4 regions of the Paenibacillus sp. T2-29 genome follow, and region 2 is predicted to be linked to each of the others. Evidence: riboswitches for the same ligand, from Rfam matches in the RefSeq annotation. Region 2 holds a riboswitch; each other region holds the start of a gene.
What was found. Region 2 has a riboswitch for thiamine pyrophosphate ahead of thiC (phosphomethylpyrimidine synthase ThiC). Riboswitches for the same ligand answer to the same signal wherever they lie in the genome.

Region 1: linked by a shared signal. The riboswitch ahead of ACU1JV_RS15865 (thiamine phosphate synthase) and the one ahead of thiC (phosphomethylpyrimidine synthase ThiC) in region 2 are both predicted to bind thiamine pyrophosphate.
Region 3: linked by a shared signal. The riboswitch ahead of ACU1JV_RS25555 (ABC transporter substrate-binding protein) and the one ahead of thiC (phosphomethylpyrimidine synthase ThiC) in region 2 are both predicted to bind thiamine pyrophosphate.
Region 4: linked by a shared signal. The riboswitch ahead of tenA (thiaminase II) and the one ahead of thiC (phosphomethylpyrimidine synthase ThiC) in region 2 are both predicted to bind thiamine pyrophosphate.

The regions. Positions count from the first base shown of each region.
Region 1 is NZ_JBREVE010000005.1:117,582-124,947, reverse strand. It holds gene ACU1JV_RS15885 (ThiF family adenylyltransferase) at 1-998, opposite strand, end outside; gene ACU1JV_RS15880 (thiazole synthase) at 995-1,762, opposite strand; gene thiS (sulfur carrier protein ThiS) at 1,765-1,968, opposite strand; gene thiO (glycine oxidase ThiO) at 1,965-3,113, opposite strand; gene ACU1JV_RS15865 (thiamine phosphate synthase) at 3,171-3,764, opposite strand; TPP riboswitch at 4,081-4,189, opposite strand; gene ACU1JV_RS15860 (ABC-F family ATP-binding cassette domain-containing protein) at 4,275-5,828, opposite strand; gene ACU1JV_RS15855 (cupin domain-containing protein) at 6,265-6,804, opposite strand; gene ACU1JV_RS15850 (hypothetical protein) at 7,160-7,366, opposite strand, start outside.
Region 2 is NZ_JBREVE010000012.1:134,458-141,823, forward strand. It holds gene ACU1JV_RS24650 (lipoate--protein ligase family protein) at 1-398, shown strand, start outside; gene ACU1JV_RS24655 (Fe-Mn family superoxide dismutase) at 410-1,789, opposite strand; gene ACU1JV_RS24660 (alpha/beta hydrolase) at 2,041-3,078, opposite strand; gene ACU1JV_RS24665 (IclR family transcriptional regulator) at 3,377-4,120, shown strand; TPP riboswitch at 4,238-4,349, shown strand; gene thiC (phosphomethylpyrimidine synthase ThiC) at 4,533-6,347, shown strand; gene ACU1JV_RS24675 (hypothetical protein) at 6,553-6,705, opposite strand; gene ACU1JV_RS24680 (YitT family protein) at 7,213-7,366, shown strand, end outside.
Region 3 is NZ_JBREVE010000014.1:39,756-47,121, reverse strand. It holds gene ACU1JV_RS25575 (ABC transporter ATP-binding protein) at 1-879, opposite strand, end outside; gene ACU1JV_RS25570 (ABC transporter permease) at 925-1,701, opposite strand; gene ACU1JV_RS25565 (MTH1187 family thiamine-binding protein) at 1,698-1,991, opposite strand; gene ACU1JV_RS25560 (hypothetical protein) at 2,334-2,471, shown strand; gene ACU1JV_RS25555 (ABC transporter substrate-binding protein) at 2,507-3,550, opposite strand; TPP riboswitch at 3,747-3,856, opposite strand; gene ACU1JV_RS25550 (pyridoxamine 5'-phosphate oxidase family protein) at 4,127-4,561, shown strand; gene ACU1JV_RS25545 (bifunctional 2',3'-cyclic-nucleotide 2'-phosphodiesterase/3'-nucleotidase) at 4,779-6,881, shown strand; gene ACU1JV_RS25540 (EAL domain-containing protein) at 7,157-7,366, shown strand, end outside.
Region 4 is NZ_JBREVE010000006.1:261,709-269,074, reverse strand. It holds gene ACU1JV_RS18450 (transporter) at 1-1,008, opposite strand, end outside; gene ACU1JV_RS18445 (glycosyltransferase) at 1,013-2,134, opposite strand; gene ACU1JV_RS18440 (NAD-dependent malic enzyme) at 2,532-4,253, shown strand; TPP riboswitch at 4,324-4,425, shown strand; gene tenA (thiaminase II) at 4,560-5,249, shown strand; gene thiM (hydroxyethylthiazole kinase) at 5,275-6,120, shown strand; gene thiD (bifunctional hydroxymethylpyrimidine kinase/phosphomethylpyrimidine kinase) at 6,117-6,947, shown strand; gene thiE (thiamine phosphate synthase) at 6,944-7,366, shown strand, end outside.

The DNA.
Region 1 (7,366 bases), on a different contig from region 2:
AGCGCTCTGCCATCTGCAAAAACAACTAAGTGATGCTCGCCCACACTAAAGGAAACCAGATACGAATTCCACTCTACGTTCCCCTCACCCAATGCTGTAAATCTATTTGCTATCTCTGCGAGATTCAGATGTGTTCGGTTGGCAGGTCTTATTTGAACGGTATCCCTACCGCACAAAACATCTGTCTTCTGCCGATAAGAAGCTGATAAATAGGGATACGTCGGTTGGCTACCGCAAGAAGGACAATTCGCTTTTTTAAGACGATCCACTGCTATTGCTACATACTCATTTTTCCACAAATCAAACGAAAGCAACTTTCCTCTCAAGTTCTCGGGATATCCACCAAGAAGCTTGAAAGCTTCCGTAGTCTGGTTAGCGGTGACCATTTGTACTGCCTGCGGAATAATCCCGGCCGTATCACAGGTCTCCCCTCCAAGCGGTACAGTTCCCATCAGACAGTGTAGACAAGGTGTCTGACCCGGTAAAATAGTGTAAGTTACACCGTAGCTACCCACACATCCTCCATAAATCCAAGGAATGCGATGCTTGAGTGCCATGTCGTTCATAAGAAGCCGGGTATCGAAATTATCGGTTGCATCCATCATGAGATCTACCCCCTGGATCAACTCTTCCAGCTCTTCTATCCCAACATCCAAGACATGTGCATGTACAATTGTTTCCGAATTAATATCCTTTAATCTTCGCTGGGCAGCTACTGCTTTGGGACACCTTTGCACAGCATCACTTTCCTGAAAAAGCTGCTGGCGCTGCAAATTGCTCCATTCCACATAATCCCGGTCTACCAGGCTTACCGTACCTACGCCTCCACGAACTAACGTTTCTGCAATACCAGTGCCCAGCGCTCCAACACCTATGATTAGTACATGAGAGGAAGCAAGCCGGCGTTGGCCTGCAGGCCCAAAGGGTGCAAACCTTTCCTGTCTGGAATAACGGTCTCTTTGTGGTGGTTCAGCAGCAGATTTTTTAGTAATCCTCATCCCTGAACCATGCCTTCTATCGGACTGCTTGCTGAGGCATAACGTTTTACAGGAATCATCCCCGCCTCAAATCCATATCTGCCTGCACGTACAGCCAGCTTCATGGCCTCAGCCATTTTCACAGGATTCTTCGCTCCTGAGACAGCTGTATTCAGCAGAACACCATCTGCTCCCAACTGCATTGCCATTGCTGCGTCACCAGGTGAGCGAATACCAGCATCGACAATGACCGGAACTTCCGCTTGCTCGATAATCAACTCTAACGAAAACGGATTGAGCAAACCATGTCCTGTACCAATCGGCGACGCTCCAGGCATTACGGCATGTACTCCAAGCTCTTGCAACCTCTTCGCTAGTATCACATCATCCGATATGTAGGGTAGCACGACAAAGCCTTCCTCTAGCAACTTTTCACTAGCTTTCAATGTTTCAAAAGGATCAGGCAACAGCGTCTTGCTATCCCCAATGACTTCTACCTTAATCATATCGCACAAGCCGGAGGCTTTTGCCAACTTGGCAATACGGATTGCCTCCTCTGCTGTTGTTGCCCCCGCTGTGTTGGGAAGAAGTGTATACCGGCTCAAATCCAGTGTATCGAGAAAATGCTGCTTATCCCGTTCCTCCAAATTCAGTCTGCGCACAGCGAACGTTAATATTTCCGTCTCAGCAGCCTCTACAGCTTGGGATTGGATATCCAGATCCGAAAATTTCCCTGTTCCTAGCAACAGCCTTGAGGTAAAAGATGCTTTTCCAATGGTTAACATGATCAACCGCCTCCTACAAAATGTACGATTTCTAGGCAATCTCCATCCTTAAGTACCGTTTCATGATGATCTTCACGGGTCAATATATGCCGATTCAGCTCTACCACTACGGTTTTCACCTTTAAATCAAGTTCATGCAGCAATTGATCCACACGAGTGATTCGATTGGAAATGGTCATACTCTGTCCGTTAATGATCAGCTTCATAAGCTTTCCTCCTTGAGGAGTTCAGAAGAAAATTTACTTATTCCAAGTCCAGCTGCACCAGCCCCTTTAAGCATAGCTGCCATCGCTCGCCCAGTCGCATCACTAAGCAGGACACCGTTGCGATAATGCCCGACTGCAGCATAGACGCCCTCTAGCCCAGGAACAGGACCAATGAAAGGACGCTCCGCAGTTGCCTGCGGACGCAAGCCCGCCCATGCACGTACAAAAGAAGCTTCCTGTACACGCGGCAACCAGGCAGATGCACGTGCTAACAGCCCCTTTAAGCCTCCTACGGTCACCTCTTTGTCATATTGATACGGAAGACTCGTGGCACCAATCCAAAGCTCGTTATTCTGTTTAGGCACGAGGTAAATATCGTCAGCATAAATGGTATAATCCAACGGATGATCCTTCAAGGAGACTGCTACCGCTTCGCCCTTGACCGGGTATAGTGGATAATCAAACCCAATTTGTTCTAGCAATTTCAAGCTGTCCAAGCCTGCGGCAATCACGACCTGATCACAGGAAAAAAATCCACTATCCGTTCGCACACCGCAAACTCGACCATCCTGTATGACCAGTTCCTCAGCTTGAGTTCCAGACCATATTGTTGCTCCCAGCACCGCAGCTGCCCCTGCATAAGCACGGCAAAGCTGGACAGGAGACACTTGTGTCTCCTTTGATCGGTAGATAGCCCCAATTACTTGATCTGCCAAGCCCGGAATCCGTCGGGCCAACTCCTTGGCATCCCACCAAATGGGACGATCATCCTCTCGCATATTCGCAGCATTCCAGCGTTTTTGGCCCTCTGCTTCCGAACGAAATGGGGTCACAAATCCTCCTGTACGAAAGTCCACTGAAATACCCGATAAACGTTCCAAATCACAGACAAGGTCAGGGAATGCATCTCGACTTGTACGGGCAAATCGTGCCAGCTCAAGGTCTGCAAACTCTTCACTTTCCGCTGCCAGCATTCCCACCGCTGCTCCTGATGCTCCCTCACCAGGGATCCATCGTTCCAGCATGATCGTAATGCGTCCCTCCTTAGCCACATGATAAGCAATGGAACTGCCGATCACACCTCCGCCTATGACCAAGCATTCAGCTTGTCCTATCGCTTTTTTCTCTGTATGTGTCTTTAACATATGTTCCGCGTCTCCTCTCCAGTAAGCATTCTGCTTTCCCTTCATCTCGTTTTCTTGCTACAGGTTGTGAACTACAAGATCTACCATTCGCCTATATTCCATCGCTGCTGCAACGGGTGACTTTGCTTCCCATATACCAGACATCACCGCAATTCCGCTTGCTCCAGCATGATAAAGCTCTGGAACATGATGGGGTTGTATGCCTCCCAGCGCTATCACCGGAATGTCCGACAATCTGCAAATGCGTTCAAGCTGTGCTATACCCCGCGGTACAAGACCGGCTTTACAATGGGTCTCATATACATGACCAAATAGTACATAGTCTGCTCCAGCCTGCTCGGCGGTCTGCACCTCCTCCAAGGAATGTACAGACACTCCACAGCGTGTACCCTCTGAAAGTAGACTTTTCGCATCCACCACAGATAACCCATTAGCTGGAAGCTGGACAGCTCCTGCCGAGGTAAGTAAAGCTACGTCCACGCGGTCATTTACTACAATTTGCCGCAAAGGAACTTCCTGCTTGATCATGCTACGAGTCAAAGAAAGCAAAGCAGAGGCACCCTTCTGTTTCGAACGCGCGTGTACATAATGAATATAAGGACAAATAGCGGCAGCCACTTTGGGTACATCCACACAGGAGACACTTTCCATCGTAATTACGTGTAATTCGATCTCATTTTCACCTCACTTGGACTAAAAAATATAAAATAATCGTATAAGCTGAACTATATTGTTGCAGCTCCCTATTGGGTAATATCATACGGAGCCAGCCACATGTACCAGCAATAATGAAAGGAGATCATATGTAAATCCGTCTACGGAAGCTCGAACAAATGAGGATGAACGAAACGCAAAAAGCCACTTCCCAAAGGAAGTGGCTTGACAAACGTTCAAAATCAAACGGACTATTATATCCGTAAACGTATATCGTTCCCTGCGCAAACAAAAGTAAAGAGCTACTACCTTGTTTGTACAGTACTCACTTCCCTACGCTGGCATAACCCAGATCAGGTACAAAGGGTCCGAAATCCATTTATTTCGTCTCAGCCGCATGGGCGGCTCCCCTAGTGTGACTATTTTATTGTATCAGCTAAAGATAGCTTAGCATATTTTCCTAATTCTGCAAACCCCAACTTGTGTGAAATCTGTCAGAACTGGATTTTAGTTAACTTTACTAGACCACTCTTCTACATTCCACGTTTTGGTTACCCAATCCTCGTAAAAGTCCGGTTCGTGGGATACAAGCAATACGGTCCCTTTGTATTCCTTCAAAGCGCGTTTGAGTTCATCCTTTGCTTTGACATCCAAGTGGTTGGTAGGCTCATCAAACAGTACCCAGTTGCTCTCACGCATTAACAGTTTACAAAGGCGGACTTTAGCCTGTTCTCCACCACTAAGCGCAGACAAAGGCCGGGTGATATGCTCATTCTTCAAACCACAACGCGCCAAATGCGCTCGTACTTCATGCTGATTCAAATGTGGAAATTCATTCCATACATCGTCAATCGGTGTAATTTTCTCTGCCTTTACTTCCTGCTCAAAATAAGCGGGCTGCAAAAAATCTCCTTGATAGGTTTTTCCGCTGATCGGAGGTATTTTCCCCAGAATGGTTTTGAGTAACGTAGACTTACCAACACCATTGCAGCCAACAATTGCGATCTTTTCACCACGTTCGATCGTCATGGACATTTTAGGCAAAAGGGCATGAGTATAGCCAATTTCAAAGTCAATACCCTCAAAAACTGTTTTCCCGCTTGCACGGGCTTCTTTGAACTGAAAGGTTGGCTTTGCGGCTTCTTCTGGCTTATCAATACGTTCGATCCGATCAAGCTGCTTTTCACGGCTTTTTGCACGACCTGATGTAGATGCGCGCGCTTTATTGCGCTGAATAAAATCTTCCTGTTTCTTAATATATTCCTGCTGCTTCTCATATGCATCAATATGCTGGGCTTTGTTCAGATCCGCCATCTCAAGAAACTTTTCATAGTTAGCTGAATAACGGGTCATCTTAGCAAATTCAAGATGGTAGATTACATTAACGACTTGGTTCATAAATTCAGTATCATGTGAAATTAGGATAAAAGCATAAGGATAATCCTTCAAATATCGCGTAAGCCACTCAATATGCTCCACATCCAAATAGTTGGTAGGCTCATCCAGCAGCAATACATTTGGCTTTTCCAACAGCAACTTCGCAAGCAGCACCTTTGTCCGTTGCCCACCACTAAGGGCTGCTACATCCCGATCCAGTCCGATGGCAGAGAGACCTAATCCATTCGCCATTTCTTCAACCTTCACATCAATGAGGTAAAAATCCCCCATATCCAGTTGCTCTTGAATTTCTCCCATCTGTTCCAGCAGTACTTCCAACTCTTCGGGAGAAGCCTCTCCCATTTTATCCGTAATCTGCATCATTTCCTTTTCCAGTTCCAACAAAGGAAGAAACGCGTCTTTTAATACATCACGTACTGTTTTACCTGGCGTTAGCTTGGTGTGCTGATCCAGATAGCCATAACGTACACGTGGAGTCCATTCCACTTTGCCTTCATCTTTAAGCAATTTTCCAGTCAGAATGTTCATGAGTGTCGATTTACCAACACCGTTTGCTCCTACCAATCCTACACGTTCCCCCGCAAGTAATCGAAAGGAAACATTTTTAAATAACGCACGGTCCCCAAAGTTGTGGGATACATTTTCTACAGTCAATAAACTCATAAGCTGTTTTTGGCTCCTTATTGTCTCATCGGCATTGCCGAGTGTTCTTATTTCATATAGCTATCGTTTCTTTCAAAGCTTTATTGTAGCACATCCGGCACCCTTATCGGAATATTGAAAACAGCGAATTTTAAGGTTTTCAGATGGATTGGCCTAAAAAAAGAAAAACAGTTAATCGTAGTAGCACTTAAGCTCCTCTTCGGTATGTACGTAAGGAGTTACTTGCTGCTTTGGTAATCTAAGCTTCTAGTATACAGAAGCTTACAATTCCCTAGCAATGAATGCCTAAATAATTGATAAGTTCTAATAACAATTAATAAAAAGGAACTCTATGTAGACAGTTCTCATGAGTATCGGAGGAATAATAAAATGAGAAAATGTAATCATCCCGGTCTGGGTTCTTGACCGGGATGAAATAAAATTAATTTATAATTGGCTATCTTTCAGCAGACATGGCAATTTCTTTTGTTTCATGAACTGTACCAAATGGATGCTCAGGCGGTGCATAGATAACGTATATCTTAAGGGGCGTATTTCCTGTATTAATTACATTGTGCCATTTTCCAGCAGGTATCATAATTGCATAGTCATCATAGGCCATCACTTGATAATCTAATTTGTCTTTCCTATCCCCCATTTGAACAAGTGCCTGACCTTCTTCAATACGTATGAATTGATCAGTTGTTGGATGAGCTTCTAAACCGATATCATCGCCAACATTAATACTCATCAGAGTCACTTGAAAATGTTTCCCTGTCCATATAGCAGTACGATAATTTTTGTTTTGATTTGCAGCCTGGTCAATATTCACTACAAATGGACTTTGTCCATAATCTCTTAATATTATCTTTTCATTGAGATTACTGTCGTTGTTGTACCAATTGTAGTATTGAGGATTATAACTCCGATAGTTGTAATTACAGCTGTTATACATAGGAATATGCCATGGGAAGTGATGGCATGATTTAGGGTACATACTCATTCTCCTTTATTTGATTCAGTGTTTACTTATCATATGCGGTTGCCTATATAAAGGACTAAAAAACCTTCAACATTAGGCAAGAGCCTAAATGATGCCAAGACAAAAATATTCACAAGCGGTTTCGTCTTTTACTTCAACAGATATTAGCACTTAAAATTACATATAACCGCATATACTTTGCGAGTGGTGTCAGCTTCGTTGGAACTCCCCCCGATAAGTCGAGTATCAAATTCCATTTATTTGACTCACTCTTTAAAATAGCAGTGACCATAAAATCGAAAGACTAGGCTGTCACTGCAGGCCAACCTTTTAGTTGACCTAATAATACGAAACCCACCCCGGAGAGTGATTATTTTAAGCTGTTATGATATTTGTATTCGAAATACCCAGCAGCTGCCGCAGATTTTTCATCCGTAAAACGCTCAACCGCTTGAAAAGGGGCTGGATATGAATCTCTATAAAAATATTTCATTTTAGTACCCGGTTCTATGCCTCCAATAATAGATCGCTTTCGGACGACTCTTCCACCACCAAACCCGTAGTTATTGTAATACCT
Region 2 (7,366 bases):
CCTTCTGTCCCGGGGATTATGATGTAAGCGTCCGAGGGCGCAAGTTTTGTGGCATTGCGCAGCGGCGTCAAGCCAAGGCGTATATCATCACGGCCTTTGTGATGATTGAGGGCCGCGGAGCAGAGCGCGCACAGGCGGTGCAGCAGTTTTATCGAGAGGCGGCCGGGGATACGCCGACAGGCGTGCAGCAGCCGGATTATCCCCAGGTGAATCCGGCAACGATGGGCAGCCTGGCAGAGCTGGCTGGTGTGCCGTCTGTCGAGGCGTATACAGCATCGCTACGCCGTGTAGTTGAGAGCCGGGCTGCCATTTTGCCTGCCGATGGCTCGCTGGTGCAACCGGAAGGATTGGCAGAACAGATGGCAGCGCTGAGAGAGCGGTACGATTTGCAGGTGTAGTTTGTTTTAGCTTAGAATGGTTGCCATCTTAGCTTGGAGGCTTGAGCATAGCGCGCCTCCACCTCAGGCCAGTTGACGACATGCCACCAATCTTCGATGTATTTATTACGTTCGGCCTGATGCTTTAAGTAATATGCGTGTTCCCACACATCGATCGCCAGCAGCGGAATAGACTCCCATTGAGTCAGGTTCTGGTGCTTTTCGGCCTGCAAAATTTCAAGCCGCCCGGCGCGCGGGCTCCATACCAGGATAGCCCAGCCGCCGCCCTCGACCTTTTCGGCTGCCGAACTAAATTGCTTTTTGAAGGCATCGTAGCTGCCAAAATCCTTTTTAATCTGTTCAGCCAGCGGTCCGCTTGGGTTTCCACCGCCTTGAGGGCTCATGATCGTCCAAAAAAGAGTATGCAGATAATGACCTGCACCGTTAAATGCCAGTTCACGTTCCCAATGCTTTACGAGGTCAAAATCACCTGTTTTTCGGGCTTCTTCCAGTTTCTTTTCCGCTTTATTCAGATCATTCACATAGCTCAAATGATGCTTGTTATGGTGAATACGCATCGTTTTTTCATCAATGTACGGTTCAAGCGCATTATAAGGGTAAGGAAGCGGAGGGAGCCGATGTCCCCCAATAGGGACCGGGCGACCGATTAAGGATTTTTCCGCTGCTGAAGGTTGCGTCTGACCGGACTGGACGCCTTTAGTAGCCCCAGAACCTTCTCCTCTCATGCTGGCATGCCTCTCTCGAAACGCTTGCTCCGGGTAATCCTCACCCTCTGCCGCTACATGATACAACCCAGCGGCTCGTGCGATGGAGCCGGGCTCTTGAAAGGGAGTTGTCGAAATCAGGAAATATTGACTTTCATGTGCTGCGTGTATTACAACTCCGGCGGATTTTGGCTGTTGACGCAATGCATGACTGTGCTCGGTCAGCAAACCTAGCTGCCGTACATATTCTTGTGATTGACGGTTCGCAGTTTGCAGCAAATCGTCCAGTCGACGATTTAATTCTTGAGAGGCAGGCTGTGAATTCAAGCCTGAATCGGACAACGCTTTCTCTCCAGTTGCTGATGCGTCTGATCCCCTTGAAAGTGCTGATGGTTTATCCAGCTGGTGTGTATGAGCTTGGGGGGCAGACGACGCTTTTTTCTCCTGATGTTGCCATGCCTGTTCTGCCGGATCAAGCGCGCTCCGTTGCTCTTCAAGCAACTCTATGGCGGCCCGTTCCGTTTGTTCAAATACGGTTCGCCAATCATCCAGCAGCCGCACATAAGCAGGTTCTAGCCCTTCAGTAGCGGATTTAATCACTTCCACATGCCAACTTTCCTGCTGCTTCCAATGACGGATTTCCTCCAGCACACGTAAGGGCAGGAAAGACCCATAAGTACTCAGCATCGTTTTTACCTCCCGTATCCCACTATGGCTATCCGGCAGATCTAGCAGATCTGTCCTGGATGCATATGTACCCAGTATATTCGCCGTCTCATCGGGAATATGTCTATGAACTTCCTTCATCAGGTTATACCTGTTGTGCAGAACAATAATTAATCGTGGAAAATAAAAAAAGAAGCCTGTCTACGGCACGGGTTAAGTGTCCATAGGCAGGCTTCTTCAAGGCGATGAATGCTTATTTCGAAAATAATTCTTTACTGCGTAGTCGTTTGTTTATGGGCAGCAGCCGTGGTTTTCTTGTCCTCCAGCTCCTGCACATTGCTTAAAAACGTCGATACCCGCCGCAAATATTCACGAGGGTGCTCTCTGAAAATAAGCTCATGTATCCCGTTTTTGACAATCCATACACTGGAAAGCGGGTTGGTCTGATTGGCAGCGAGCTTTTCCGCAATGGGGTAAGGGGCCTTTTCATCCTGTGTACCATGCACAAACATGATTGGAAACGGATAGTCCTCCTTTTTTACCTCCTGATATGGAATCTGATGCAAACTGGTGCCGTTCAAGACTGGAAACAGCAACTCCAGTATTTCCAAAGATGGATGTCTCGGCAAATTAATTTGATTGTGAATGTTATGGTACAGCGTATCCGGTTCCAGTAGGAAGGTGCTGTCCAAAATCATCGCGTCCACATCTTTGGTTTGCAAACCCGCCTGAAGAGCGGTTCCTGCTCCCATAGAGAAGCCCCATACAATAATTTCCGACGAGCCGCGTTGTTTTGCAAGCTGGATGGCCCCAAGAAGCTGTTGGGATTCTGCCTTGCCTCCGGTTGCGACGGCCTTGCTGTTTTGTGACGCAAATCCGTAATCGAACATGACCACATTAAAGTTCAAGCTATGGGCATAATGCGCCAGATCATACATGGGAATCCAGCTTTCTTCACGGTTGGCTCCATAGCCATGACTGAAAATAATGGTTTTCCGCGATTGATCTGCCGGGATATACCAGCCTTGTACCATGCGGCTACCATCCTTGGCTGGGAAGCTGACTTCCTCATAAGGCATACCTTTGGCCTGCATCGGATTAGAGTATAATGGCGCGACGGTGGGATTCGTAAGCACCCAGGCGATGTAAGCATGCAAGGCAATAAAACAAAACAACAGAAAAAATACGACCGACAGCAGCAGAGCAATCACAACGTGCTTGAACCGCAGCATACGGGGATTAAAGAGTGGGGTGGACGGCTCCTGAACAGCGGTCTGTAGCTGAGCGTTGCGCTGGGATGTCGAAATCATGTAAGAGCCTCCTTATATAGAATTGATCTTCGAATCATAAAATTTAGGTATAATTCCACTTGAAAATAGTAGGGTATGTCCGTATAGATACCTATTATCGTATGATGGGTATTATCCAAAGTCAACGTCTGAACCGGAAAAGTAAAAATGATGCAAAGAATTGTCGATGTTTGTTCTTGTTCTGTAATATGGTTGTCACAAAAACATCGGTTTACAGTAGCCGCGACTATTCTATATAATTTATGTAACCATGTTTCATAGTGTGAAACGAATATGGATACAAGAGGAGCGGTTCATGATGGAAGACCGTAAATTAACCGTCCGCGCTGTAGAGCGTGCACTTGATATACTGCTGTGTTTTACCGCAGAATCTGATCTTGGTCTAACGGAGATTGCCTCCCAAATTGGTCTACATAAAAGCACCGTTCATCGTCTTTTGACTACGCTAGAGGATCGGGGATTTGTCGTTCGGAATGCCGAAACGGAAAAATATCGGCTTGGTTTTCGCATATGGGAGCTGTCGACGCATCTGTCCCAAAGCGATGAGCCGGCGGTGTTGTTACAGCCTGCAATGGAAGGACTGCGTGATCGCTTAGGGGAGACGGTCAGCTTGTACCTGCGGGATGGAAGCATGCGTATTCGCATACAAGCCGTGCAGAGCAATCAGGCGATCCGCAGGGTTGCTCCCGTGGGAGCGCGTATGCCGCTGGCTGTGGGAGCCTCCAGCAAGGTGCTGGCGGCCTTTATGCCGCCACAGGAGCTGGAGGTACTGCTAAGCAGTGAAGAATGGCCTCCCTCGGTAGATCCTGAGGTATATAAAGCCCAGCTGCAGGACATTCGTGAGAAGGGGTATGCGACTAGCTATGAAGAACGTGAGCCAGGAGCTGCGGCTGTGGCCGCGCCTATTGTGAACCGAAAGGGACAGGTCGCGGCGGCTTTATCTGTATCCGGCCCGGTCAGTCGACTTGCACCTGAGACGCTGCATGATTTTGCTCCGGTTTTGATCGAAGCAGCTAAGGAAATGGGGCTTATGCTCCCGTAACAGTAATCAATACAAAAGGAAATCATACAAGGGTTGCCAAAGCTATAAATTTAAAGTAGTCTGATAGAGATGGCGGGTTGTCTGTTATAGCCGCCAATTCATGTGAATAGAAAGTATCACAGTTACTGGGGGAGCCTGTAATGCGGGCTGAGATGGAATCGGGCAAGATTCCGGACCCTTTGCACCTGATCTGGATCATACCAGCGTAGGGAAGTAATCGGCCATTGAAATGTATACGCAGCTGCTGTCTGCGGTGACGCATAGGGTTTTATTCCATGTGCGTGCTATCTGGATAGCTGCCTCGTTTGATTAGCCGGTTCCCTAGGGAACCGGCTTTTTTGCATAGATCAGCGCCACCCTCGGAATGGTTCCGGATCGGTGTGTCATTTCAACGATACGGGAGGAATGGATCATGAAACCGACAGAAACCGAAGGAACAAAAGAAACAGGAATGAAATCAACAGCAGTAGAGAAGACAAGTGCGGAGCAATCCAGTAGGGTTAATTCTTTCCCGGGGAGCCGCAAGGTGTATATTCAAGGTTCTCGGCCGGACATTGCCGTGCCAGAGCGTGAAATCGCGCTGCATCCCACACATACGCCGCAGGGGATAGAGTATCATGAGCCACTGCGTGTGTACGATACCAGCGGTCCGATGACAGATGAAGCCTATCAGGTGGATATTCGTCAGGGCTTGCCACCATTACGGCGAGCTTGGGCACTGGAACGGGGGGATGTGGAGGCTTACGCGGGCCGCGCCGTCAAGCCGGAGGATAATGGACTGAAACCCGGCTCCAAACGGGAAACAGTGGAATTTCCCGGCGTGACTAACCGTCCGCTTCGGGCTTCGCAAGGGCGCACTGTGACGCAAATGCATTATGCGCGGCAAGGGATCATTACGCCTGAAATGGAATTTGCGGCGATCCGTGAAGGAGTGGAGCCCGAGTTTGTGCGGCAGGAGTTGGCGGCTGGACGAGCCATTTTACCTTCAAATATCAATCACCCGGAAAGCGAGCCCATGGTCATAGGGCGCCATTTTCACGTGAAGATCAATGCAAACATTGGAAATTCCGCGGTTACGTCCTCCATCGAGGAGGAAGTGGAGAAGATGACCTGGGCTGTACGCTGGGGCTCAGACACCGTCATGGACCTGTCCACAGGTCGTAATATCCATACGACACGCGAATGGATTATTAGGAATTCACCCGTACCGATTGGGACGGTGCCGCTATATCAGGCACTGGAAAAGGTGAACGGCGAAGCAGAAAAGCTGACGTGGGAGTTGTATCGAGATACACTGATTGAGCAGGCGGAGCAAGGAGTGGACTATTTTACAATTCATGCGGGTGTATTGCTGCGATATATACCGATGACGGCGAATAGAATGACGGGAATTGTATCCCGGGGCGGGTCGATTATGGCAGCCTGGTGCCTTGCGCACCATCAGGAGAACTTTTTATATACGCATTTTGAAGAAATCTGTGAAATTATGAAAACCTACGATGTGGCCTTTTCTCTCGGGGATGGTCTGCGTCCGGGTAGTATCTATGATGCGAATGATGAAGCACAATTTGCAGAGCTGGAGACGTTGGGCGAGCTAACGCAAATCGCATGGAAGCATGATGTCCAGGTCATGATTGAAGGGCCGGGACATGTCCCTATGCACAAAATCAAGGAGAATGTGGATTTACAAATGGAAATTTGTAAGGAGGCTCCCTTTTATACTTTAGGGCCGCTGACGACGGATATCGCACCAGGATATGATCATATTACCTCAGCTATCGGGGCGGCCATGATCGGTTGGTTCGGGACGTCCATGCTGTGCTATGTTACGCCGAAGGAGCACTTGGGTCTGCCGAACAAGGATGATGTCCGCGAGGGAGTTATTACCTACAAAATTGCTGCACATGCTGCTGATCTGGCGAAGGGTCATCCACGTGCACAGCAGCGGGACGATGCTTTGTCCAAGGCGCGTTTTGAATTCCGCTGGCGCGATCAGTTCAATCTTTCGCTTGACCCTGAGCGGGCCTTGTCCTACCATGATGAAACGCTACCGGCAGAGGGGGCCAAAGAAGCACACTTTTGCTCGATGTGCGGTCCTAAGTTTTGCAGTATGCGTATCACACAGGACATTCGTGCCTATGCGGCAGATAAGGGACTGAATACCGAGGAAGCCGTCGCCGCCGGGATGCGTGAGAAGGCAGAGCAGTATCGGGATGGGGAGCGATAAATCGGTAGCGATACAAAAGTCAATCAACTGGGAAGCCTCAACAAATAGTACAGTTAAGCTCGTCAGAGGTTTATTTCCATGAATGTATGAGTTTAGGTTTAGAAACGCGTGAGATAGCAAAAAGCCGTGGTTCTCTACAGTCGATGTAGAAAACTACGGCTTTTCAGCTTATGTAAAGCGAGATATGCACCGGATTAACGGAGCTTTATTTTTTACCCATTTTTTCATTCAAAATGTCCTGAAAGCTGAGCTTCTTCTCCGAGCTATCTTCTTTCTTCTGCATACTCACCGCGTTGGCACGTTGGTATTGGTGGTGAAAGGGCATCAGGGTGTGGACAGTTAAGTTCATTGTATTCATGTGGGTCATTCCTCCAATTCCATATTGTCAAATTCAGATTGAGTTGCTTAGGACAACTGTATAGGACTATTTATATGTACTTGATGTCGTAATGCCGTGTAGGTTGCTTGGTAAGGTTTCAATCATTATACCCGCATTTATCCAAAGTAAAACGCTTTTGCCATAAAACAGGAAGATGGTCGTATGTGTCCAAAATGTGTATTAGGAGGATGGTCATTTTAGGGGAAAATGTGCCTAGGGCCTAAACAAGGGCTAGAGGCCCGTTTTCTTAGTTTAGTAGTCGGGATTGTGTTTTTTTGTCGAATAACCTTGTATTAGCGGAATTTTGCGGAATTCTAAGCTTGGACTAAGGCAGTCTGGTGGCGAATTAAAGTGTCAAAGTTGTATTGACTTTATGTTAGGTAGTAGATACCATGAACTGGTTGTCAGCGTATTTTGGCAAGAAGAGTCAGCCAATCCATCTGGCAATTCATCCGTTGAAATGTTAGAGAGAGGATTAGAGCATATATGAAAAAAAGTATTGCAGATATCGTATTTATTATTCTGGGTGCGTTTTTTTTCGCGCTGGCTGTTAATCTGTATGTGATCCCGAATGAGTTTGGCGAGGGGGGCGTTACAGGGGTCACGATCATCTTGTACTACCTGTTTCAGTGGTCTCCCT
Region 3 (7,366 bases), on a different contig from region 2:
TTTGTGCTTTTCCTCGCGCATCCAGCCAGTCATGGTCCGTTTCCATTCCATAAAGCGTGGATCCAGGGTGATTTCTTCCCTACGCGGGCGGGGAAAAGGAACATCTACGACATGCATCACTGAAGCAGGTCGCGCCGACAGCACATAAATGCGGTCGGAGAGCAGCAGCGCTTCTTCAATGCTGTGGGTAATGAACAGCACAGAGCGGCGGTTCTTCTCCCACATCCGCAATAACCATTGCTGCATGTCTGCACGTGTCAGCGCATCGAGAGCGCTGAACGGCTCATCCAGCAACATTAATTCCTGTGGGCTGAGCAGGGCGCGAAGAAAGGCCGCGCGCTGCTGCATGCCACCAGATAACGTATGCGGATACGCCTTCGCGAACTTGCCCAGTCCAACCTGTTCGAGCCATTGCAAGGCTTCTTTTCGACGTTCACGTTCGCTGCTGTATCGGGAGCCCGCTGCTGCATCCTTTCGTGGTGCATTTTCCTGCCCGAGCAGTATGTTGTCCAGCGTGGTGCGCCACGGGAAAAGGGCGGGCTGCTGCGGCATATAGCTGATATGCCCGCGTTCACCAGTCATGTCCCGTCCATGCATACGGATACGTCCCTGCTGCGGCTTGAGCAGCCCTCCGATAATGTGAAACAGTGTGCTTTTGCCACTGCCTGACGGACCGATGAGGGAAACAAATTCGCCCGGCTTAACGGTAAGGGATACATCCTGCAGTACAGGCAGTGAGCTTCGCTTTTCCCGGAAGGTGAGGCTGATCCCGTCCAATTCCAAAGCAGGAGGGGCAGGCGTCATTACCTGCAGTTCTCCGGCTTGTTGCTGTTCATCAGCGACGGATGGTGATGTCAAGTCAGTCGGATGCAGACTCATATGTGCCACGTCCTTTCATTGATGCTTTAATGCAATATGTGGAAGCTATTCTTGATCGGGTTTCCAGCGAACCAACCATTTCTCTAGTAGTAAAATAACGACAAACATTAGTAAGCTGAGTGCAACAATAATACCGATAGCGGCAAAAATGAGATCCGTACGATAGGCAGACTTTTGCAGCAACATATAATATCCAATTCCTTCACTGGCCCCAATCCATTCGGCAATGATCGCGCCCATCACACTATAGGTAGCAGCGATTTTAACGCCAGAGAAGACTTGTGGCAGGGAGTGTGGTAGCTCTAGCTTTAGAAAAATAGCCCTGCGGCTTGCACCTGACATTCGCATGTAATTCATCATCATACGGTCTGTCCGTGTCAGCCCGTCCATGGCCGCTACAGCCACGGGAAAAAAGCATACTAATGTAATGACCATAAGCTTGGGCAGCACGCCAAAACCGAACCATACCATGAGCAACGGACCGAGGGCGATAATCGGAATGTTTTGGCTAAGGATCAAGAGCGGGTATAGAGCAGATTTGAGAAAAGGAATCGTATGAAGAACGATGGCGATCAGCAGTCCAGTTGCTGTCCCTATAGCAAATCCCGCAAGCGTCAGGCGAACCGTAGCCCATGTATGGGTGCCAAGCAACGCCGATTGCGCCATGCCCTCTTGTACGATTAGGGATGGAGCTGGCAGGAGCCAGGATTCAATATGTAAATAGTTAACCGCTCCCTGCCAAGCCGCTAAAAAGAAGAGGACCGCCACAAGGGGCGGCCATACGCTTTTCCACCAGGATGCGTTCTTGCCTTTCGGATTCATGGGCGATACTTCTCGGTCAGCTTGTTCATGCTGATGCCCTGTGGGTTATGTGCGATTTTGATCTGTGAAATGACGCTGGGACTTCCAGCTTCCGTCAAAGCCTCATGCATGTCTTTGACGACTTTCAGCAATTCGTCCAATTCGCCCTCCATTGTGGTATCCAATGGATTCACTTGATGCTTGACGCCGGAACGCTGGATGACCTCAATCGCCTTGTCTACATATGGATAAGAGTCTTCGTTATTAGGAGTTTTAGGGATGACTTGAATACTGAGCAATGTGTTAGCCATGCGAATTTCACCTGTCCTTTTTTGTTTAAGTTATTAGGAAAATAAATTGGATTAAGGCGGGGAGATCGCTTCACGGTTCATTTGATCTTACGATCGCTGTTGCCGCGGGATTCTTTGAATTAAATTTAAAAGGTAAGAATCCCCCTGAGCATATGCTTCCGAAGCTAGCTTTCCTAAAGAAAGCTTTCAGGCGAACACCTCGCTTCTCCAGATTCAAATGAATCGCTACGCTGCCAACCGCCTTATAAGCACCTTATTTTTAAAGCAGGGTTGTGTGGCATTTTTACACACAAGCGCACCTGCTTTTGCGCTTAGATACTATGAGACTAAAGAATAAACCAAGTGGAGCGAGAGCGAAGCGGACGGAATGGTGCTGTACAAGCGAAGCGGTCGCTTTTGTCCCCGGATTTTTACCCTGCTGATGCTTTAATCCGGAAATCCGGGGGCGGTGGCGATGGAAAGCATCATCCGTCCGCGTAGTGGCACAAAGGCTACTTCAAGCTCTATTTACAAGATCAACGCTTGGGCAAGAAGTCGTTTGTAAAGGCTTTATCGACTTCCAAAGGTTTGCTGAGCAGCTTGCGTTCATACATCCAGTCCGAGTAGTTTTTCCATATCTCCGCTTTTTGTACGCCCCATTGCGGGGCATCGTCCTGATAACGCGGACTTAGCCATTTTTGACTAGCGAGTACCAGTTTTTTGTCCAGCTCCGGCACAGCTTTACTTAAGATATCTGCCGCTTCTTCTGGATGGGCGATAGTGTATTCATAGCCTTGCGCGGTAGCGTCCATGAACGCCTTAACCAGCTCAGGATCATTTTTTATCGTCTGTTCATTGCTCACAATTACAGGTGTATAGTAATCGAGGTTTTTGGAATAATCTTTTACATATAGCATATCCAATGGCTCACCTCGAAGCTTGGCCTCAATCCCGGTCCATGCGTAGAAAATCCAGGCAAAGTCAATATCCCGCTTCACGGCTGTAAAATAGTCTGCATTACCCATATTGACGATCTTCACTTTGCTCACATCACCTTGGTCTGAATCCATGATGGATTTCATGACCGCTTCTTCTACAGGAGAACCCCAGCCGCCGTAGCTTTTACCCTCGAAATCTTTCGGGCTTTTAATTCCGCGGTCTACCGGGGCTGCGAAGCCAGAGGTGTTATGCTGAATCACCGCAGCGATGGATACGAGCGGCACGCCTTGGATGCGAGCCTGAGTGACGCCTTCTTGATAGCTGATACCAAAAGGTGCAGCATTCGAAGCAACCATTTGGTCGGCTCCGCCTGAGCCTGGTTGAACAATTTGGACATTCAAGCCTGCTTTTTCGTAAAATCCTTTGTCCTTGGCGACATAGAGTCCTGTGTGATTCGTATTGGGTGTCCAGTCGAGCACGACTTTAACATCTTTGAGCCCCTTTGCCGAGGTAGACGTTGAAGTGTCGGCAGCAGGAGCCTCCTTTTGAGATGTAGGGGGATTGCCGCCGCAAGCGGTCAGAGTCAGAGCCATGAGCCAAAGACTGATTAGACCCAGGCTTAACATTTTCATGCGCTTCATCGTTGTGTTCTCTCCTTTTTAATTACCCGTTGTCCGTCCAATCAGACAGCTTATGTTCCCCATTTTCACAAAAATAACATCTGCCGGAATGCAATCTTTCCAACAACTTCATCTTCAACAAAAAAAGCGTCCCGGGATTCCGGGACGCTTGCGCTTGTATATACCAAAGTAAGGGATGTCCTGTTTTAATAAAAGGCACATCTTGCTTAAGCATTCCTACGCTGGCATTACCCAGATCAGGTTGTAAGGGTCAGTGTCTTGGGACACACTCTCAGCCGGCCGATTCCAGCACCCCTGGCATTGTATGGTTTAATGGGTTCGTTTATTCGGGTTTACTACGACGATTATATGCCTTGAAGGCGGGTCTGTCCAGCCTTAAGGAAGCGCTCACGGTTCATTTGCCGAACGACAGGGTACACTTTTACTGTGAGCTTTGATCTGAAAATGAACATGAATCATTCAGATTTGTTCTGGTCATGTTATTTTCAGAACAGCTACACTGTATGTTTAGGAGAGCTGGTGCCAAGTGGCATAGACTCTATAGAATTCTAATTCGTAAAAAGGAGTTGTTGTACTGTGGGTAAAACGGATACATTGGATCGCAGTCAGCTAGAACAAGCCATTGTGAAGGCTTTGGATAACAACAAATTTTGCTCGTTAGGTACGGTAGAGGGCGGAAAACCGAAAGTGCGCTATATGGCCCTTTTTAACGATGGAATGAACATTCATCTGGCGACGGATCGCAAAACACATAAAGTGGAAGAGCTAAAGGACAATCCGAATGCTTATCTGCTGCTGGGTTATGAAGTGGGTGGTACGAAGGAAGTCTTGGAAGTGGAGGCTACCGCCCAGGTTACAGCTGATGAGGGGTTACGCAAACAAGTGTGGAATGATTCTCTGAAAAAGTGGTTTTCCGGACCTGATGATCCCGATTATGTCATTTTAGACGTCAATCCGACTCGTATTGAGTACGTTGGTCAACAAACGGAGCGCCAGGTGTGGACGAAATAGAAACAATATAACAGACAAGCCAGTAAATTTCCAACCTTTTCAGGAGATTTACTGGCTTTTTTTATGCGAAAAATAATTATTTTTTCATAAATATTTTAAGCAAATGACTACTCTTTTGTCTGGCGTTGGATTAAAATAGGAATGGTGGGTTCAAAGCTTACATATATGTGCAAAAGTATGTATATGAGGCATACACCTTAATAAGGAGGGGTATATTTTGTTATTTCGTAAAAATTGGTTTAAAGGGTTTACAGCAGCAGTTGTAGCTTGTAGCCTACTGGTGTTTTCAGCCGCTCCATCCTGGGCAGCTAGCGACTCTCGCGATAGCGCTACGGTGAATTTGCGGATCATGGAGACAACGGATATTCATGGGGCACTGATGAATTATGATTACTATTCGGACAAAGAAACCAACGAATATGGCTTGATTAGTACAGCAGGCTTGATCCAACAGGCTCGTAGTGAAACAAGAAACAGCATGCTGTTCGATAACGGTGATTTGCTGCAGGGCAATCCTTTAGGCGATTATATGGCTAAAAACAGAGTCTTCGAGAAAGAAGGCGGTGTCCATCCGGTTTACAAGATGATGAACTTGATGGGCTATGATGCGGCTACTGTGGGCAACCACGAATTTAACTTTGGCCTCGACTTTTTGGATAAATCGCTCAAGGGTGCTGATTTTCCTTACGTAAATGCGAACGTCTATGTTGATAATGAGGGTCAAGCTACTAAAAATTATTTTACCCCTTATCAGATTCTTGACAAAACAGTAACGGATGAGAAGGGCGAAGAGCATACACTCAGAGTGGGTGTCATCGGTCTAGTAACACCTCAAATTATGCAGTGGGATGAAGCTAATTTGAAGGATAAGGTCGTTACAAAGGATATCGTGGAAACAGCCAAAAAGTTTGTTCCACAAATGAAAACAGAAGGTGCTGACATTATTGTCGTGCTTGCACATACAGGCTATGAGGATGTGCCGCAAACGCCAATGATGGAGAATGCCGTTAAGTATTTGAGCCAGGTGGACGGAATTAACGCGATTCTGTTTGGGCATGCTCATAAATCTTTCCCTGGCCCTGATTTTAAAGATATGAAGGGCGTAGATTTGGATAAAGGAACTATTAATGGTGTACCAGCTGTAGAAGCTTCTTCGTGGGGCAAGGATCTGGGCATTATTGATCTGAGCCTGGAAAAGAAAAACCGTGAGTGGAATGTAATCAATTCTCAGTCTCAAGTGCGGCCAATTGTGAGCACCACAAACCATGCTTTGCAGTTTACTCCTGACACTAAACTGAAAGACGCGATTAAAGAAGAGCATCAAGGAACGCTGGATTATGTTCGTCAACCTGTCGGTACAACGACTGCACCGATTACCAGCTATTTTGCATTAGTGCAGGATGATCCGTCCATTCAAATTGTGACAAATGCACAGAAATGGTATGTTCAAAACCATCTTAAAGGAACAGAATACGAAAATCTCCCAGTATTATCGGCAGGCGCTCCATTCAAAGCCGGTGGTCGCAACGGTGCCGAGTATTATACCAACATTCCTGAAGGTACAATAGCGATTAAAAACGTGTCCGATCTGTACGTGTACCCGAACACGGTTCATGCCGTAGAAGTTACTGGTGCTGAAATTCAGGAGTGGCTGGAATGGTCTGCGGGTCAGTTCAACCGCATTGATCCTAGCAAAACAGAGGAACAATCGCTGATCAACAAGGATTTTCCAACCTACAATTTTGATGTGATTGACGGTGTGAATTACCAGATTGATGTAACTCAGCCTGCACGATATGATGCCAAGGGAACTATTATTGATTCTTCAGCCCATCGCATCAAGGATCTGCAATACAATGGGAAGGCTATTGATCCTGCACAGAAATTTATCGTTGCGACCAATAACTATCGTGCTTCCTCCTCCAAACTGGCCAACCCAGATGGCAAACGTATTGTGATGGCAGCACCAGATGAAAGTCGCCAAGTCGTTGTTGATTATATCCGTACGAACGGAACGATTAACCCGTCAGCGGACGGCAACTGGTCTATTGCTCCTTTTGGTCAGGCCAAGGTTACCTTTGAGTCCTCTCCTGATGCCAAAGATGTGCTGGCCGGAAATCAACAAATTTCATACTTGAGCAGCGCGGCAGACGGGTTTGCCAAATACAGCTTGAAAGCTGGCGCTAAGCCTAGTGCAGCAACGACGTCTGTGAAGGAAGCTGCGGCACCTGCGAAAGCAACCGCGAAGCCAGCTGTTAAAACGACTAAACCTGCAGCTGCAAAACCAGCTAAAACAACGAAACCAAAGGCGTCCAAGTAACTTGGAATTTTAGTTTCCACTCCATATCAGAATGAAGCAGTAAGTCTCTTTAAACAAGAGACTTGCTGCTTTTTTTGATATCAAATACAACAGTACCTGCGTTTATCATGAGTGCAAAAAAGGTTTTGTTTTTGTCGAATATGTACTTAAGTCCTAAGTTGTTGTTGAGAATAAGCTTATTTTTTGTAAAAACACGTAATTATATAGTGCTTTTGTTCTAATTATTTGTGATATAATGGTGAAAAAACCGGGAAATTGTTCCGAGGAGGACCATTATGACTTGCAGCAATTGCAGCATCATATTACCTATTAAGGATCAAGGATTGCTGAAAATTAGGCATTCTAGGGTGTCGCTTACTCCAGCATTAGAGGGCTTGGGCATGCTATCGGAACAAATGAAACAAGAACATTGGTGTGAGGGTAACATCGTGTTTCGCTATGACAGCCGTACACAGTTGGAACAGCTGGTTAACGGACTGGCTCGT
Region 4 (7,366 bases), on a different contig from region 2:
CACCCAACCCCCCCATGGAATATAGACCTCAGCTAACTGGTAAGAAGCTCCGAATAATATGGGAATAGACGTTGGGAACACAAAGGTCGTGCCCACATATACACACAGCGCAGCAACAGCCATTAACCCAGCATAGATGGCAATTAACTTGCCCAAAGCCTGGCGGTCATGCCCCTGCGCACCGATCTTGGGAATAAAGGCCGCGATCAGGCTGTAGGAAACGTAATAGACCAATTGGCTGTACTTCAGCGCAATGGCATAGCTGCTGGCTTGCTCGGGAAAGTAATGCTGTACATACAACATGTCGATGGAGATACAAAATAGAATGAATAAATTCGTCATAAGGCTATCGGTAAAATCCTGACCTAGCGACTTCCATAACCCAGAAGGGATACGTTCTCCACTGTGTGTAGATAAGGATAAGCCACGAGCCGAAACGATCCAGCCGTGAAGCAGCGACAGCAACATTCCTCCGCAACTTGCCAACAGTAGCGCTTCTAGCTTTAAACCTAGTGCGGCCAGGACAAAAAACAGGCTCAGTTTCCCTAATACCTCAGTGTAATAATTCACATTGAGCGCTAGCATGCGTTCCCTACCCTGTAAATCTCCGCGACATGAACTCACGAGAATATGCAATCCGATCAAGGCATACAGCATGAACAGCGGGCCAGACTCAACACCCAATAGCGAGCGCAGCAACGGATGAACGGAAAGTAAAATGATCATGGCAAGCACAGTTAGCACTAGAGGTGCTTTTAGTAATAGAGAACCGAGCGGTAAGCTGCGTAGCGGAAGCTTCTTGTCACCCTTGGATACCAGCTTGGCGGTTAATAGCTGGATGGATAAGCCCAAAACGGACAGCAGTGCAAAGAGGGCCAGCAGCGCGTTCGCCTGACCATAGGCTTGTCCGGTAAGATACCAGCTCGCTGCAATGTGGAAGAAAAAATTAAATCCGTTAATCAGCACATTAAAGAGGGGAAACATCAACGAACGCAGTCGGTTGTTCACGTGGTTATCTCACCCGCCGATCCAGTCGCCAAATCTCAATGATAGAGCGCAAAAAACGAATGGAATCTTTCCAGACATGAATGTGCGAGCCATCTCGGTCAATGCATTTGACGGGTAATTGCAGCACACGGAGCTGAAGTCGCTTGGCAATAAACATCATCTCCAGATCCAGCGCCAGTCCGAGTTGTTCCTTCAAATGTGGAAACATCCGCTTCACGGCAACCGAACTCATCACTTTAAGACCCGTCTGGGAATCTACCACACCTGTTGGTAAAAAGGGGCGAGAAACGACCCTTTTGCCAAAGCTGACGATAGATCGCAATAAAGAGCGATTCTCGGCGGTCATATCTTTGGTTCCAATCACAACATCATAGTAGCCCTGCTGAACAACATTAATCATTCTGGCAATGTCCTCAATAAAAAAGGAATCGTCCGCGTCCACAAATACGTAGTAATCCGCACCGATGGTCCGCATTCCTTCGAGATACGTCCCTGCCTTGCGCGTATTGCGTCCCAATTCCCTTGTTTGAAGCAGCGGACTCAGGTTCTGGTTAATCCGGTTTACGGACAAGTCAGTTGCCGCCTCCAGCGCTTTAATCAAGGCATTCGTGCCATCGTGACTACCATCATCAATGAGATAAATCGAACCCTCTATAATATGGCTGCGGATAAAGGTTTGCAGTCGCTCAGCAAAGGTTTTGACATGAACAAAACGTTTCTCTTCGTTATATACAGATAAGATGAATGCAACATGTTGGCTTTTGGTCGAATACTCGGGATAGAGCAAGCTTTGTATTTCAGAAATGATTTCTTCGGTATCATTGGCTTGCCAAAATAGCAGACGCAATCGGCCTACTCCGATAATTTGCACCATATGCTGATCACTGAACGGAAAGGTTACATCCGTCACCAATAGCAATGGCATTTGCGGAAATTGGCTACGGATCTGATTAGCTTTCCGCACGGCTTGCCCCGGCTCCCTATAATCAATCAGGCAGCAACATGCATCCTCGTAGACTGAAGCGGTCTCCGTGTCCTCGCACTGTATATATTGGTAAAAACAAATCACATTGGGATAATCAATAGCCCTGTTGTTATCGCTAAAAATGGCTATAGGTCCCTGCACACAAACCTCTCCTTTTCCTCCGAATAATTCTATTTTGTTGAAAAAGAATTAAAAATGTTTGCTTAGCAAGATTAAATTAATGTCCAAATACTTCATATTTTCTTAACAAAATAGCTCACATCCCTTGATATATAAACATTTAAGAGAAGAAAAATCTATTTTCATATTTGATAAAGACAGAGTATTTGGACCTGATTCATTAGGACTATAAACGTGCGAATTACAAGATGAATCCGAAACTGAAATTAGTTCTATAAGATTAATAAGAAGATATATATATGGTCTTTTTGTCATAAATAAATAGAAGAATAAAACCAATTTGCATGTCCATACTATGGATAACATGTCATCTTTCATCATGAATAATTATCAAAATACAGGGAAAGAAGGTCTTTTTATGGAAGCATTCCATGTCAATCGTGATGGGTCATTATCTACTCCCTTACGAGGAAAGGACGTGCTAGCAAACCCTCTTTTGAACAAAGGAGTGGCATTTACAGAAGAAGAACGCAAAGAACTGGGCCTGGAAGGAATTCTTCCTCCCACTGTCCTTTCATTGGAGAAACAGAGCGTTCGGGCATATCAGCAATTCTTGGCACAACCCACCATGCTGCGTAAAAATGCCTCACTTAACGACCTTCACAATCGAAATATCGTACTCTACTATCGACTGCTAACCGACCATTTGAGTGAAATGCTGCCCGTAGTCTACACACCGACTGTAGGAACCGCCATTCAAGAATACAGCCATGAATACAACCGCCCTGGGGGCGTATATTTATCGATAGATAATCCGAACGGTATTGGACAGGCGTTTTATAATACCGGTTTGAGTAGTGAGGATGTTGACCTGATCGTCGTGACGGATTCGGAAAGTATTTTGGGGATTGGTGACTGGGGTGTCGGGGGAATTAACATTGCTATTGGCAAACTCGCTGTATATACAGCTGCGGCAGGCATTCACCCCGGGCGGGTGCTGCCCATTGTACTGGATGTCGGCACGAATAACGAGAAGCTGCTGAATGATCCCCTGTACATCGGAAACCGCCATAAACGAGTTCGCGGGGAAGCCTATAATCAATTTATTGATACCTTTATCAGCAAAACGTTAACACAATTCCCGAAGGCGCTTTTGCATTGGGAGGATGTGGGTAGCGTGAACGCACGACACATTATAGGGAAGTACGGTCAAAACATTCTCACCTTCAATGATGATATCCAGGGCACAGGAGCAGTGACATTAGCTGCGATTGTTTCGGCGGTAGGTGTCACTAAAACTCCGCTACGTGAACAAAAAATACTTGTCTTTGGTCCAGGGGCAGCAGGAATCGGTAACGCCGACCAAATACGGGGTGCAATGATCGAGGACGGGCTTCCTGAAGAAGATTCATTCAAGGCATTTTGGGCCTTTGATTATCGCGGACTGTTAACAGACGATATGGAAGATGTACTGGATTATCAGAAACCATATGTGCGTAAAAAGGAAGAAATCAGCTCATGGGCCCGATCGGAAGATGATAAAATACCGTTGCTGGAGGTCATCCGTCAGGTAAAACCCACAATCTTGATTGGAACTTCCGGTGTAGCGGGTGCCTTTTCTGAAGAGATTATCAAGGAAATGGCAAAGCATGTGGAACGACCGATCATTATGCCCATGTCTAATCCTACCAACCTTGCTGAAGCGGTACCCGAAGATTTGATACGATGGACTGATGGCAAAGCATTGATTGCTACCGGAAGTCCCTTTGAGCCCGTCACCTATAACGGTACGAAGTTTGAAATTGGACAGGCGAATAATGCCTTTGTCTTCCCGGGGCTAGGTCTGGGCGCAATTGTGGTCAAGGCCAAAAGAATCACCCCTTCCATGTTTACCGCAGCAGCTGATTCCGTTGCCAACGCCGTAGATTCGAATGAACTTGGCGGTGCACTGCTGCCCCATATCCAAAAATTACGTGATGTTTCGTTCGCGGTTGCGGTTGCGGTAGCGAAGGCTGCAATTCAGGATCAGGTAGCTCAGGCACACATTTCAGATATTGAACAAGCCATTCGGGATGCGATGTGGAAACCGGAATATGTAAGGGTCAAAGCCGTGGAAAGTGTAATCCAGCACCCTCATTAATCCTTGACTGGAATCAAAGCAGTTTGACATAACCTAGGAACGAATGTACAGTATTAGTCAAAAGAATAGGAAAGTCCACTAGGGGAGCCATTATGGCTGAGACAAGAATGAACTTGGACCCTTTGAACCTGATCTAGTTCGTACTAGCGTAGGAAAGTGGAGCCTTCGTATATAAGGTTTCAAGCGTTTTCTGCGCATTGAACCTATGTTGAAGCCGCTCCAGTTTTCGGGGCGGCTTTTTGGCGTTGTTCCGAGAATTGTATCTTACGGGACTTCTTGTTCTCCATTTTTATTGGAGGTGGGGAAATGAGTTTTTCGCAAGAACTTCGTCGGCAGGCGGATGGCATTTTTCAAGCCATTTATGAGCATCCCTTTGTGAGAGGTATTGCTGAAGGAAATTTAACAAAGGAGCAGCTGATTCACTATGTAAAACAAGACTTTGAATATTTGAACGCCTACATGCGGATTTACGGCATCGCGATCTCCAAAAGCACAAGCCGGGAGGATATGGCTGTATTTAACGAACAGATCTCTTTTATTCTCAACAGCGAGGTTCATCCGCATCAAAACTTTTGTGCTATCGCAGGTGTCACCTATGAAGAGATGCAGGGATATCCACTCGCTCCGTCCGCTCATCATTATATCCGCCATATGCTGACAGTCGCACATGAAGGTAGTCTTGGAGAAATCATGGCCGTGCTGCTGCCATGTCCATGGACATATCTTGAGATTGGACGCAGGCTAATGGATGAGGTAAGACCGGACGAGTCTCATCCATTCTATGAGTGGATTTGTTTCTATGGAAACCAGATTGAAGATGTAACATCCAAATATCGCGAGCGTGTGGATGCTTGGGCGAATGTCGCCACGGCTGCTGAGCAAGAGCGGATGATTGAGCATTTTATGCTAAGCTGCCAGCTGGAATATATGTTCTGGGATATGGCTTATAAGCAGGAACAATGGCCCGTCCAGATGCGCGCTACGGTCTTGGAATAATCAGTAGAGATGAGGGAGGATAAACATGATGAGTATATGGGAACAAAGTTATTCGGATCTCCTGACAAAGGTACAAAATAGCAACCCCCTCGTTCATAATATAACCAATGTGGTGGTCACCAACTTTACAGCCAACGGCCTGTATGCGCTGGGCGCTTCCCCGGTGATGGCTTATGCACCCGAGGAAGTAGCAGATATGGCAAAAATAGCGGGCGCCGTCGTGTTAAATATCGGTACGCTGAACCGCGAGCTGGTAGATGCCATGATCATTGCTGGACAATCAGCGAATGCTCATGGTGTTCCAGTTCTGCTGGATCCGGTTGGTGCGGGAGCGACGAGCTTTAGAACCGAGTCAGCACTGCGGATCCTAAAAGAAGTAAAAATCTCACTAGTGCGAGGCAATGCAGCCGAAGTCGCCCATCTAATCGGAGAAGTCCGAGAGATTAAAGGGGTAGATGCAGGCAACAGTGCTGACAGCAGTAATGTCGATCTGGCAGTTCGGGCTGCACAAACGCTCCATACCATGGTTGTCATCACTGGAAAAGAGGACGTCATCACCGATGGGGTCGAAGTACGATTGATTAGTGGCGGAGACGCGCTGCTTACGAAGGTAACCGGAACAGGCTGCCTGCTGACCTCTGTGTTGGGTGCGTTTGCAGCAATTGAACCCAACCTGCTGCTCGCAGGTACAGCAGGTTTGGCATTTTACGGTGCAGCAGCTTCCCGAGCCGCAGCACATACCGCAAAACTGGGGCCAGGCAGCTTCCAGATAGCCTTTCTCGACGAGCTTGCCAAACTACATACTGGTTCCCTGGAGGGGCATGTCACGATCCGTGAAGCTGGAACAAGTACAACAGGTGGTGCGCGATGAGAGACGTGCATGTACCGAGAGCGCTGACGATTGCCGGTTCAGACAGCGGCGGCGGAGCTGGAATTCAAGCCGATCTCAAAACCTTTCAGGAGCTTGGCGTATACGGCATGTCGGCTATTACAGCCATTACGGTACAAAATACCTTGGGAGTTCACGGTGTATATCCGTTGCCACAGGAAGCAACAGCGCAGCAAATCGAAGCTGTAGGATCAGATCTTGGAGTCGATGCCCTGAAGACTGGCATGCTGTTTGACGCGGGCATCATCCGCCTTGTGGCCGAGCAAATTCGAAAGTTCGGCTGGGAAAAGGTTGTCGTCGATCCTGTAATGATTGCCAAAGGGGGCGCAAAGCTGTTGCAACCGGAAGCGGTGCAGGCGTTGAACGACGACCTGCTCCCCTTGGCCTTGGTCGTCACACCAAATATCCCGGAAGCGGAAGCCTTAACCGGGATAAGCATTCGTACGATGAAGGATCGCCGCGAAGCTGCGAGACATATTAGCAGCCTAGGACCCAAGTTCGTTGTGATCAAAGGTGGCCATGATGAGGAGAGCGAAAACAGCGGTCAAGTTGTTGACCTGCTCTTTGACGGAACAGCCTTCACCGAGCTGGGCGGCAAGCGGGTGCGAACTGTCCACACACACGGAACAGGATGTACGTTCTCAGCAGCGATTACCGCTGAATTAGGGAAAGGTGTGTCTGTACCGGAAGCTATTTTGAATGGAAGAGCCTTCATTCAGGCGGCGATTGAGGATACGTTGTATCTGGGCCAGGGACACGGTCCAACCAATCATTGGGCCTACCGCCGTCGTCAGGAGATACTCCAATGAGCGGCCGAATATTACCTGAGATCATGCGCCGGCATTTACAGATGTATCTGGTTCTTGGAAGCGTGAATTGCCTTGCGGAACCAAGTCGGGTCGTGCAGGAGGCTCTTGCTGGTGGCATAACCATGATCCAGTTCCGGGAAAAGGGCCGTAGCGCGTTAACAGGGGTGCCTATGTTCAAACTTGCGCGTCAGCTACAAGATCTGTGCCACCACGCTGGTATCCCCTTTATCGTCAATGACGATGTGGAGCTGGCTCTTGAGCTCAATGCCGACGGCGTCCATATCGGTCAGGACGATGAATCGGCTGATTCTGTGCGTACGCGGATCGGAAACCGAATCCTTGGCGTCTCCGCCCATACGATTGAGGAAGCTCGTCGAGCCATTCTGCAAGGTGCGGACTACCTCGGCGTCGGCCCCATC